DNA from 4 places in the Brassicibacter mesophilus genome. Region 3 is predicted to be linked to each of the others. Evidence: riboswitches for the same ligand, from Rfam matches in the RefSeq annotation. Region 3 holds a riboswitch; each other region holds the start of a gene.

What was found. Region 3 has a riboswitch for molybdenum cofactor ahead of HNR33_RS10595 (RnfABCDGE type electron transport complex subunit G). Riboswitches for the same ligand answer to the same signal wherever they lie in the genome.
Region 1: linked by a shared signal. The riboswitch ahead of pruA (L-glutamate gamma-semialdehyde dehydrogenase) and the one ahead of HNR33_RS10595 (RnfABCDGE type electron transport complex subunit G) in region 3 are both predicted to bind molybdenum cofactor.
Region 2: linked by a shared signal. The riboswitch ahead of HNR33_RS21010 (ABC transporter substrate-binding protein) and the one ahead of HNR33_RS10595 (RnfABCDGE type electron transport complex subunit G) in region 3 are both predicted to bind molybdenum cofactor.
Region 4: linked by a shared signal. The riboswitch ahead of HNR33_RS09510 (hypothetical protein) and the one ahead of HNR33_RS10595 (RnfABCDGE type electron transport complex subunit G) in region 3 are both predicted to bind molybdenum cofactor.

Annotation. Positions count from the first base shown of each region.
Region 1 covers NZ_JBNPXI010000003.1:43,707-46,866, forward strand. The annotation lists gene HNR33_RS05125 (GerAB/ArcD/ProY family transporter) at 1-607, shown strand, start outside; molybdenum cofactor riboswitch at 985-1,106, shown strand; gene pruA (L-glutamate gamma-semialdehyde dehydrogenase) at 1,279-2,910, shown strand; gene HNR33_RS05135 (ABC transporter substrate-binding protein) at 3,034-3,160, shown strand, end outside.
Region 2 covers NZ_JBNPXI010000033.1:17,630-20,789, forward strand. The annotation lists gene HNR33_RS21005 (ABC transporter permease) at 1-677, opposite strand, end outside; gene HNR33_RS21010 (ABC transporter substrate-binding protein) at 839-1,702, opposite strand; molybdenum cofactor riboswitch at 1,847-1,966, opposite strand; gene fdhD (formate dehydrogenase accessory sulfurtransferase FdhD) at 1,935-2,717, opposite strand; gene mobA (molybdenum cofactor guanylyltransferase) at 2,728-3,160, opposite strand, start outside.
Region 3 covers NZ_JBNPXI010000008.1:71,897-75,056, forward strand. The annotation lists gene HNR33_RS10590 (molybdopterin-dependent oxidoreductase) at 1-663, opposite strand, end outside; gene HNR33_RS10595 (RnfABCDGE type electron transport complex subunit G) at 680-1,201, opposite strand; molybdenum cofactor riboswitch at 1,301-1,424, opposite strand; gene HNR33_RS10600 (V-type ATP synthase subunit D) at 1,501-2,112, opposite strand; gene HNR33_RS10605 (V-type ATP synthase subunit B) at 2,130-3,160, opposite strand, start outside.
Region 4 covers NZ_JBNPXI010000007.1:36,224-39,383, forward strand. The annotation lists gene HNR33_RS09495 (DUF2238 domain-containing protein) at 1-261, shown strand, start outside; gene HNR33_RS09500 (hypothetical protein) at 284-847, opposite strand; gene HNR33_RS09505 (hypothetical protein) at 816-1,550, opposite strand; gene HNR33_RS09510 (hypothetical protein) at 1,555-1,998, opposite strand; molybdenum cofactor riboswitch at 2,091-2,210, opposite strand; gene HNR33_RS09515 (putative Se/S carrier protein) at 2,255-2,530, opposite strand; gene HNR33_RS09520 (sulfurtransferase TusA family protein) at 2,540-2,752, opposite strand; gene yedE (YedE family putative selenium transporter) at 2,745-3,160, opposite strand, start outside.

The DNA.
Region 1 (3,160 bases), on a different contig from region 3:
TGTAAACAATATTTTTCCTATATTAGATAGTGATATTAAGACAATTATGGAAGGCGCCACTTCTACATTTTCATTTCCGTTTGCTGAAATAATAGTATTTACAATGGCTTTTCCTAACTTTAGCAATAAAAAATCCACCTATAAAGTGTATATGATGGGATTGGCTGGCGGTGCTATAGGAGTACTGTTAAATTCAGTAACAAATATCTTTACAATAGGCGAAGGTGCTGCTATGATTGAATTCTATCCAACATACACTGCTATTTCTACATTGAGAATTGGCAATTTTCTACAAAGAATAGAAGTAATTGCTGCACTTGTATTTACCTTGGGAGGATTTATTAAATTAAGCATTTATTTATTAGCTGCTTGTAATGGAATAAGTAAACTGTTTGGGTGTAAGGATTACAGATTTCTAGTAGTACCTATTGGGCTTTTGTTTGCTAATTTAGCCTATCTAGTATTTGATAGTGCAATGTCTTATCTTGAATGGGATACTAAAATATGGAAATATTATGCGTTTACTTATCAAGTAATATTGCCTGTTATGATACTTATTGCTGCAAAATCAAAAAAGAGAAAGACAGAGAAGAACTTAGCTAATTAAAACCCCACGAGTATTCTACTAGTGGGGTTTTAATTCATTTGAAAGATACTTATTAAACATCTTTGTTTTTTAAGAGAAAGGTAAAATACTTAGGTAATATATGAATGAATACTATCCTTCTTAGTATTTACCAAATCCTCCGCCATAGCAGCTACAGAATAAAACAACTAGTAATAAGAAAAAGAATAGTAATTCACTACCTATACCACCATATCCTCCACATTGACCTTCAGCCATGAAAGTACCTCCTTTTAAATTGATTACCTATTTCTAAGGTTAATATATACTATGTTTATGTGCACAATACTGTGATTGTCCTTTCAACATATATTTTTGAAAATTTGACATAATATAAAATTTGCTATAATATTCAGATATATCGAGATTTACTCCGAGTTTTTTTTCCTGTGGATATATTATTTATGGAAGAAAGACCGATAGGGTATAGTTGGAAACGGGTATGCCTCCCATTGTGGAAAGGAGTTAATGCTCATATCGGATTAATATCATAGGTTTATATATTATTGCTTATAATAGTTGTGATATTGTTTTTATGAGTAGAATTTTGAAATAAAGTATCATGCATTCTGCTTACTAATGTATATAGAAAATAACTCTATGGGAATACCTTCCAATAGTCGATTTCTAGATTGATAAAGGGGGTATAAAAAATGAGCAATGGTTTCTTTAAAATCAAAGAACCAGCTAATGAGATTGTAAGGGAGTACGCACCAGATAGTGAAGAAAGAGCTAAGCTTAAAGTAAAACTAATGGAGCTTAAAAACCAAGAGATCGAGATTCCTCTTATTATAGGAGGAAAAGAGGTAAAAACAGGGAATATAGGATATTGTACTATTCCTCATGAGCATAAGCATATACTTGCTAAATACCATATTGCTGGAAAGAAAGAATTGGAGATGGCCATAGCAGCTTCTTTTGAAGCCAAGAAAAATTGGCAGGAAATGTCTTGGGAGCATAGATCCTCAATTTTTCTTAAAGCAGCTGAATTAATATCAGGCCCTTGGAGAGCCACTATGAATGCTGCCACAATGTTAGGTCAAAGTAAAACTGCTTATCAAGCAGAAATTGATTCAGCATGTGAATTAATTGACTTTCTAAGATTTAATGTGTATTTTGCTCAAAGCATATATGAAGACCAACCTATATCGACTAAAGAGATATGGAATAGAATAGACTATAGACCACTTGAAGGGTTTGTACTAGCAATAACTCCATTTAATTTCACTGCTATTGGAGGCAATCTTGCAGTGGCACCTGCTATTCTTGGAAATGTAGTTAATTGGAAGCCAGCGTCAACAGCCGTATATTCTAATTATTTTGTAATGAAGCTTCTTCAAGAAGCTGGGCTGCCAGATGGAGTGATAAATTTCATTCCTAGCAGTGGAAATGATATTGCAAAGTACATGATGGATAGTGAGCACCTTGCAGGTATCCATTTTACGGGCTCAACAAAGGTCTTTAACACAATGTGGAAACAAGTGGCTGATAATCTTGATAAGTATAAAAGCTATCCTAGACTTGTAGGAGAAACAGGAGGTAAAGATTTTATATTTGTACATAAATCCGCTGATATTAATGCTTTGACTACTGCATTGATTCGAGGGGCTTTTGAATATCAGGGGCAAAAATGCTCAGCAGCTTCTAGGGCATATATTCCCAAAAGCATGTGGACAGATTTAAGAGAAAAAATATTAGAAGAAATGAAGACCATAAAAATAGGTAGTGTTGAAGATTTTACTAACTTTATGGGTGCTGTAATCGATAAGAAGGCTTTTAACAATATTAAATCATATATAGAATACGCAGAAGATGCTTCTGATGCTGATATACTCTATGGTGGAAAATGTGATGATTCTATTGGATATTTTATTGAACCGACAATAATTGTAACTAGTAATCCTAAATTTAAAACCATGAGTGAAGAAATATTTGGACCTGTTCTTACTTTATATATTTACGAAGATGAAAAATTTGAAGAAACTTTAGCGATTTGTGATACTACTTCTCAGTATGGATTGACAGGTGCAGTTTTTGCTCAGGATAGAAGTGCAATACTTACAATGGAGCGTCTATTAGGTTATACAGCTGGAAACTTTTATATAAATGATAAACCTACTGGAGCAGTAGTTGGACAACAACCCTTTGGAGGGGCAAGAAGCTCAGGAACAAATGATAAAGCAGGAAGCAAGTTAAATATGATGAGATGGATAAATCCGAGAACTATAAAAGAAACCTTTAATCCTTCAAAGTCATATGGCTACGTTTTTATGCAAGATAAATAGTGTTTGTTCTTATTCAGTATATAAAGACGAAAAGGATCTCAATATTGAGATCCTTTTCGTTTTCTTACATATCAAATAGTACTACTTATTAGTGTTATAATAAGTAAAAGGAGGAAGTCAATTATGGAGTCAGTTCAAAGAAAAAAAATTATTTCATTAGTCCCTTCTATTACTGAGATTATTTACTATTTAGGACTAGAAGAACAGCTTGTAGGTGTTACAGAACACTGTAATTACCCTAGGGAAGCTG
Region 2 (3,160 bases), on a different contig from region 3:
TTATATGAGTAGATTAAGCTATTTACTAAAAATGATATTATTAATAGAACAATCCCTAATGCTATTGCCTTAGGGTAGTCGCCCATTGAATTAGACATAGCAATAGATGTTGTTATAACTCTTGTATGTCCCTTTATGTTTCCTCCAACTATCATAACTGCTCCAACCTCGGAAATCGCTCTTGAGAATGCTGTAACCACATTCATAAAAATATCAATTTTTAATTCTCTCATAATAAGTATTATTATATCAATTTTAGTTGCACCTAATGTTGTACCTATTTTTCCAATTTCACTTCCCCTGTTTTTAGCAAGATTATACGTTAACCCTAGTATTAATGGCATAATTAAAATTGTTTGAGCAATTATCATAGCTGACGGAGTATACAAAAGATCAAGAAAGCCTAATGGCCCTCTTCTTGACAATATGATAGCCACAACAAGACCAACTATTACCGAAGGAATGCTCATAGAAGTATATAGAAATCTGGAAAACATCCTCTTGCCCTTAAAATTTTTTATGCCAAGATACACTCCTGTCGGTATAGAAATAATTGATGATATTAGTGTTGAAACTGATGACACAAAAAGAGATAATAATATAATCTTATATACTTCCTTATCAAAGGTTACTAACAGTTTTATTGCTTCTTTTACTCCCTGAGCTATATAATCCATATTTTATCCCCTTTTTAAATAATCAAGTTCAATATAAAAATCTATTTTGATACTAGCTAACTATTACAGTTATACAAAAAAAGATTATATATAGTAAAGATTTTGAGCAAAACAAAACCCAAAATCTTTACTATTTTACAATATATCAAATGAGCAATCTACTATTTAGCGTTAGGTATAAAAAGAGGCATACCATACTTTTCCTTGCCATATTCCCCAATTAAACTTTGTCCTTCTTCAGATAACATCCAATCCATGAATACTTTAGCACCTTCTGCATTGATTTTATCATTTTTATCTGGATTTACCGGTATTATACCATATTGATTAAATAATCTGTTATCATTTTCTACAACTATATCTAAGTCAAGTGTATCTCTAAGACTTAAATATGTAGCCCTGTCTGTCATAGTATATGCTGCTTTTTCACTTGCAATTTTTAATACATCAGCCATTCCACTTCCTGCTGATATATACCATTGGCCTGATGGCTCAATTCCTGCTTCTTTCCATATTGCCAGCTCTTTTTTATGCGTTCCAGAATCATCTCCTCTTGAAACAAACTTACCTTGAGCTTGTGATATTGATTTAAACGCTTCTAATGTATCATTAGGATAGTTTTCTTTAAGCTTTATTGGATCGTCTTTTGGTCCAACAAGTACAAAATCATTGTACATAACATCTTTTCTTTCAGTACCATGACCTTCCTTGACAAACTCTTCTTCAGAAGCCTTTGCATGAACTAGCAATATATCTGCATCTCCATCTTTTCCCATTTGTAATGCTTTACCTGTTCCAACTGCAACAACCTTTACTTCTATTCCTGTTTTCTCTGTAAACTTTGGCAGTAAGTAATCTAATAACCCACTGTCATTTGTACTTGTTGTTGTAGATAAAATAATGCTTCCTGTAGTTTTTTCCTGCTGTTGTAGCTGTTGCGGTTCTTGTTGTGTATTGTTAGCACATCCAGCTAAAGACAGTACGATCAATAATAAACTTAATGCAATTGCTAAATGCTTTTTCAAAAAATCACTCTCCTTTAGATTAACATTATAATAAAAATGTATACAAAAAAAACAGTCCAGAAAGGACTGTTTTCTTATCAAAAAAATATATATGCTAGTATCCAGCTTAATTTTTAAGCAATATCAGATAAAACATATAATAATTTATTTCGAATATTTCTTCCTTTCCAATTACGGGAGGTATCACAATTTCTCACGATACCCATCGGCTAAGGCTTCATAGTATAATACCTTAGAAGCTAAAGCTCGGAAAATTTGTATAGATATTCATTTTTTCTCCTCTTACAAAACCTATTAGTGTTATATTTAACTCTTTAGCTATATCAACAGCTAGACTTGTAGGTGCAGATCTAGAAACTATTATTGGAACCTGCCTTTTTCCTATCTTGATCAAAATTTCTGATGATATCCTTCCACTTGATAAAACTATTTTATCACTCAGATCAAGTTGATCTATCAGCGCTTTCCCCAAAATTTTGTCTAGTGCATTGTGCCTACCAATATCCTCTTCGAAAGCTATCATTTCATCTTTATTGCATAAAGCACAACTGTGGACTCCTCCAGTATTTAGAAAAAGCTCGGATTTTTTATTAAATTCTTTTACAAGCCGTTTGATATTCTCTATATCTACAGGAATACTATTATTGATTTTTTTAGTTTTAAATGAATCCATTACATTATAGAATATTGTTCCCTTGCCACATCCGGTTGTGATAGTTCTTTTGCCGTGAAGCTTTTCAGACAACAGGCTCTTATTCTTAGTATATACGTATGCCATCCCTTTCTCAGTATCTATCCTAATGTTCTCTATATCATCATAAGAACTTAGAAAACCTTCTGAATTTAAAAAACCCACGGCTAAGTATTCAAGTGATTTTGGACTACATAAAAGAGTTATTAGTTCTTTGTCATTTAAATAGATAGTGAAAGGGTGCTCGACAACTACTATATCCTCTTCATATGAATACTCATCTTTTTTCAACCTTAATATATCATAATTCTTTATATCATTCATAGCATTATCCTCAATAAATATTAGGTATATTTTGTAAATAATAGTTTAAGTCTTCCTTTGTGTTTAGGTTTAGAAACATATCCCAGTTTGGACTAAAATTTCTTGCTTCCCATTCTGGTATATAATACACTTCTAATCTTTCCAGCAGCTTGAAAATCGATTTTCTATTTTCCATTAGATAGTATTCTATATTCCTGATTATATCCTTTGAATAAAATGAATTAAACGGCTCTATCCATTCCCCAAATCTAGTTACACAAGCCTTATAATCAGTATACTTCAACTTCTCTTTAACATGACGAATATACTCTAAGTTTATATTTGGCATGTCACATGCTATAAAGTATACAAGCTGACTAGACGCATTTTTAAGCCCTACATGAATCCCACTTAAAGGACCCATACCCTTTATTATATCGCTTACAATCATATCACTAAGACCT
Region 3 (3,160 bases):
ATCACTTGATTTTATGTATATTCTGTCAAAGTTTTTACTATTAACAAATTGTTCCATAATTTCAGCACTCTTTACTGCTTTATCTACACTTTCATAGTATGTATAATCATACTGGTTAAGTATTTGTGTAGCTGTATCAAACACTATTAACTTCTGCGTCTCATCCTTTTCTATGTTCTTTATGATTTCAATTTCACTTAGATTTCTAACCCAATACATTGCTCTTTCATCTGGCACTACTATTCTTATAGGCTTGCTCTTTTCGTCTAACGGCTTTCCATCTATTTCGTATGCCAATATAACATCTCTGCTTTTTAAAACCTCACTAGGAACATCTATAGAGTATCCATCTCCTGCAACTAGTCTTATTCCAGCTAGGTCCTTCTGAGACTTATTGTATTTTTGAAGTATGGTTTCAAATAATGCTCCTGTAGCCTTATATTTCTTCTCTTCTCCACTTGAACTTATGGAAATGACATCCTTCGTCACTGGTTCTACGCTTTTTATTTCTTCTATGTTTAATACTATGACCTCATCCTGTAATCCTGATATAGCTATTATTTCAACATCTCCAACTACATCAATAGGTTCATTGCTCTTTGCACATGCCGCAATGGACAAAGCAAGTATTAAAGACATAATTAATATAACTAGCTTTTTCAAGCTTTTTACCCCCTTTTTATTTATTCATCTTCATATAGTTTGCTAATGAAAGGTTCACTCCGTTTACAACTGCTTCACTGCTTATTGTAGCTCCTGTAACGGCTACTATTTCATTTGGTCTTTCCGCTATTATTTTCACTGTCTTAAGCTGCCTATCTGCATTTTTGTTGTTAAATCTGTCCAGAAACCATTCCTCTGTTATATACCCTCCATATGCTTCTGTCTCATTATGACTTAGAATCTGTATATCTGTAACTTCATCTAAATCCATATCTATACTGGTTATCAGCTTAATGGTCCCTTTGTAACCCTTTACTCTAACAATCTGCACTATCTCTTCATTTTCATTTATAGTATTTAAAGCTTTATATACTCTTATAATATCTCTATTCTCATATTGCTTTAGCCTTGATACATTCTCATATTTGTCATCTAAATCATATGAAGAATATAACTGTATATAGCCAAAAAACAAAGATATACATAGTATGCCTGCTACAATTATAATTATCTGTCTCTTGCCTTTGAAAAAAATCACCCCCAAAAAACAAAAATAGCTTCCTCCATAGTAGAAGAAGCATATAATTTCATAAGCATAAAAATACAGAATGTTTATTATAACATCTGTTGAAAAATTTATGTCTTATTACTATCTCCTTTCCACAACGGGAGGCATGAAAGTTTCCAATCACACCCTGCCGGCTTGTTTACCATAGACTTAAGAATCAACAGGTACTTCAAGCTCGGAGACTTGTGTTTTCTTTTATATTATATTGTTTAAAATATTTTGTCAATATTGTAACAAGTTAACTACAAATCCACAATAACTAGTTAATACTACTTTTTACTTTTGACTCTTTTTAATCGAAAGAAATCCTCCCTTTCTTTTTCTTCAAGAACCTCTTGAATAAATTTTATTTGTGTTGTATACTTTGGAATCTGTATTTTTTCTAGTGCGTTAGCTCTCTTTTGCGTTTTTTCAATCTCCATTGCTAGTTTAAATACTGAATTCTCTATCTCTGCAAGTTCATATATAAGATATTTTACTTCAGTAAACTTAGCTATAGCTGTATCTAAAACTGGATTAGTCCTAAAAAAACCATATTGAGGATCAAGTTTTTCTTTCTCATATATCACCTTAGGAATTTCTACACCCATGACACTTTTTAACAAAATATCAAATTCTTCTTCTTTTGGTATTGAAAGTGAAATTTCTTCTACATTATTTACTCCAAGAGTTATATTTACAAATTCTAAAGCCCTATATGCCTCTTTAAATGTAATCGAAACTCTGTCTTGAACCTCTTTAGCTTTGTCTATAAGAGACATCATCTCTTTTATAAGAACAGTCCTTTTTTTATCTAGCAGCTCAAAGCCTTTTTTTGAGAACTCTAATGAGTTCTTAGCTTTTATAAGGTTCGATTTTGTTGGAGCAGCATTTATAGCCATATAAATACTTCCTTTCGCTATTTGTTTATATACTTCTCTATCAGCTTCGGATCAATTCTGTCTAGCTCTTCAACAGGAAGAATAGATAGTATCTCCCATGCTAAGTCTAACGTATCTTCTATATTTCTATTTTCATCGAAATCCTGATTAATGAACTTAGCTTCAAAAACTCTTCCGAACTCCATGTATTTTCTATCAGTTTCAGAAAGATCATCTTCTCCTATGATTTGAGATAGAGCTCTTACCTCCTGTACCTTCGAATATGACGAAAATAACTGATTTGCAACCTCAGGATGATCTTCACGTGTAAATCCTTCTCCTATTCCATCCTTCATCAGTCTAGAAAGAGACGGTAGAATATTTACTGGTGGATATACGTTTTTCTGATAAAGCTCTCTTCCTAAAACAATCTGACCCTCTGTTATATATCCAGTAAGGTCTGGAACTGGATGTGTGATATCATCATTAGGCATAGTTAAAATAGGTAACAGCGTTATAGAGCCATCTGTATCTTTTAACATTCCTGCTCGCTCATATAATGATGCTAGATCAGAGTAAAGATATCCTGGATACCCTTTTCTGCTAGGTACTTCCTCTCTTGCTGAAGAAACCTCTCTTAGTGCCTCACTATAGCTTGTTATGTCTGTCATTATGACTAATACATGCATGTTTTTTTCAAAAGCTAAATACTCAGCAGCAGTTAATGCACATCTAGGAGTTGTTATTCTCTCTGCTATAGGATCATTTGCATAGTTGACATACATTACTACCCTGTTTAGTGCTTCAGACTCATCAAAGCTTTTTTTAAAGAAATCGGCATCATCATGTTTAACTCCAATGGCTGCAAAAACTATGGCAAAGTCATTATCTGCATCAGAGCTTATTTTTGCTTGCCTTACAATCTGAGCTGCTAACTCATTATGAGGTAACCCGTTGCCTGAAAATATAGGTAGTTTTTGTCCTCTAATCAAAGTCATTAGTCCATCTATTGATGATATGCCAGTCTGGATATAGTTTCTAGGATATTTTCTAGCTACAGGATTCATCG
Region 4 (3,160 bases), on a different contig from region 3:
TTTTACTATTCAATATTATGTTCATTATTTAATTTTAAAGCAAATTCAAGGGGATTGATATTCATCATTGTTGCTTCACTAGGTATATCTGGAGGAGTATTTTTTGAAGTTATAGAGTTTACTTTAGATGAGCTATTTAACAGTAATAATCAACATGGATTAATAGATACTGATCTAGACATTATATTTAATATAATTGGTTCAATATTAGCAGGCTTATTTATGTCATATAAAAATAACAAAAAAAGAAGAAGCCAGTAACATATTCTAGCTACTGTAAATGCTACTGACTGTTAGTTCTATCATGTAATTTAATTCTTTCATAAATAAAATAAGCTATAACTCCACCAATAAAGCCAAACACCAGATGATTAACTGTTGCTATCTTAATTCCTAATAATAGAAAACCTCTAGGTAAATCAAATATTATTCCTAATATATAGTTTACTAATAACTTTGTCCAGTGTGCAAAAGCAGCAACTACACCTACTAATAACAGCTTTCTAGACTTATGTGATACAAAGCAAAATATCAAATCAACAGTTACACCAGGAAGAAAATACTTAAAAAATACAAAAGGACCTTCTTTTCCTAATCCAAACATTACTGCTAATATTCCTGCTATTGTCCCTGCTAATATTCCTGACATGCCCTTGTTATATCTTAAGCAGCAAAACATGAGTATTGCCATCCATATCGCACCTGAGTGCCCTGGGATATTTAATGGTATCTTTATTATTAACTTTGAAATTGCAATAAGAGCTCCACAAAATGTAACTGCTATTGTCTCTTTAAGTGATAATCCCCATAAATACTTAATATCTCTCTTTAATCCTACTTCTTTCAAGAATTCTCCACTCCCCTTTAGTATCTGAGACTTTTGATACTAACAGTGTAGGTACGCCCTTTAACATAACAGGTCTGAACCAGTCTCCTACATCAACCATATCATCCATCTCTGGTGAAAGCCCATCTTCTGTCACAATACGTTCAACACCACTCTTTTCTAATATTTCTCTAGCTGAATAGACTCCTTCCATGTCTCTAATACCTTTTAGCCATACAAATCTTCCATCATTACCTGATTTTCTTAACCCTACAGCTGCAAGTGCGCCGATTATACCGTCATTTGTACCTCCATGACCTGATAGATGGATATCAAATTTTTCTGCTAGATAAGCAGCTTTTTGCTGTTTCAGTACTTCACATTTTGCACTATTTCCAAATGCTATTATTTCATCAGTAATTTCTATACTTTCTGATATACAAAGTCCTGGATCAGAACCTTCTGCACACTCTCTTATTAAAAATTCACTGCAAAGCTTTATTAGCTCGTCCATGTCACAGTATTCATTATACAAGCCTATGCAAAGGGAACTATTGTGAGAAGTATACGGTATGTCTTTGGAAACAAAAAGCTGATGCCTAGTAATCCCAGTTATCTCCCCCCAATTATTGTCACTAAGCTCTTTTGCTAACATACGAGCTCTATATCCTGTTCCTCTTGTATTAAGGTTATCTGTATCATCAATTGCTATGTAAATCAACACATTATCACTCCTCTACAACAATCTTGATTATATCTTTAACCCAATCTTTTTTAGAAATCGCGTGTGTAGCTAGCTTAACAGTGCCATGATTTGTAATATCAAGTAAAGTTTCTTCATCTACTTGCTCTCTAGATAAATCTGCCTCTGTCCTCCATGCTCCTACAAATGTTATATTTGAAAAGTCATTTATCCCTGAATCTTTAAGAACATCTAACACTGATGGTCCTTCTTCTGTCTTTCCTTCTGCTTCCATAGTTTTTTTATCCATCGCATTTATATCTTCTATTGTATAACTCTTCATGAGCTTTTCGTTTAACATTACTTTCACAGTATAATCCTCAATTTCTCTACCTTCACCTTTATTTCCGTTTCCTGCTGAGCTTTGAGAACAGGCTGTCAAGCTAATCACTAATAGAAAAATAATTAAAAATAAGTTTCTTTTTTTCAAATCATCTACCTCCATTTTTAAAAATAAAACTGCTCTTTCTTCAGCGGAAAGAGCAGTATGATTTATAGTAGCATAATAATAAGCAAGTTTTATATAATCAAGCTATTTCTCCTTTCCACTTAGGGAGGCATCATCATTTCTAACAATACCCTATCGGTCTGTTTCCATAGTACAATACATTAGGTGTTACAGACTCGGAGCATATTTTTAACTTGATTATATTATACACTAATTCAGTATGTCAACAAAGCTATTATTATTCCTTGGATTTAAGAAACTTTGAAAACCAAGTGTTATTCTTTTTATTTTCTATCTTATGAACTTCGTCGATTTCTATATGAAATTTATTACAGATATCTAAAATATCATCTTGCATTTCACATGGAAATTCTGCTGCTGTTCCACAACTTGAGCTAACTTGTCTTGGAACAGGCATTAATTTTACGTTTATATTTTGCTGCTTTAATTCTTTTTCAAAGTTTAATGCATGATTTGTTGTATGAAATGTCACTATACAATAGTACTGATTCAATTATCTCACCTATTTTCTAATAGTTAAACAAAAATCATCTTCATTTTCTTTTACATCAACCTTTAATCCTTGGCCAGTTGCATATCTTTTTATATTCTCAACTGCAACCATTGCATCAACTAGCACTTCTAATACATCTGAATTATTTTCTTCCATAGCTCTTTTAGTCATAATAACTGGTTCGGGACAAGATCTTCCTCTAGCATCAACTATATTAGACATTAGCTTGACCTCCCTCTTTTTGAATAAGTACTTTTCTGTTTTTATTTACACTTGAAATAACAGATACTGCTATAGCAATAACAGCAATGAACCCTATTATTACAGCAATTTTACCATTTGCAGGCACTCCTTTTGGACTTGCTGCTAATCCAAAGTTATGTGCAAACGCAGCTCCAACTATAAGTCCTAATATAGTAACTGCTGCATCTGTATCGCCTTCTCCAGCTAGTATTGTTTGTCTAAGAGGACATCCTCCTAATAATACTGCAGTTAATCCAACTAATGCCATACCTAAAAAGTTCCAAACATGATCTGCATGAGCTATAGGTTGGCCTTCAAAGCCTATTTTGAAGGTTTCAAAGTTAAAGATCAAATTACCCAATAGTGCAAAAACAAAAATACCTATTA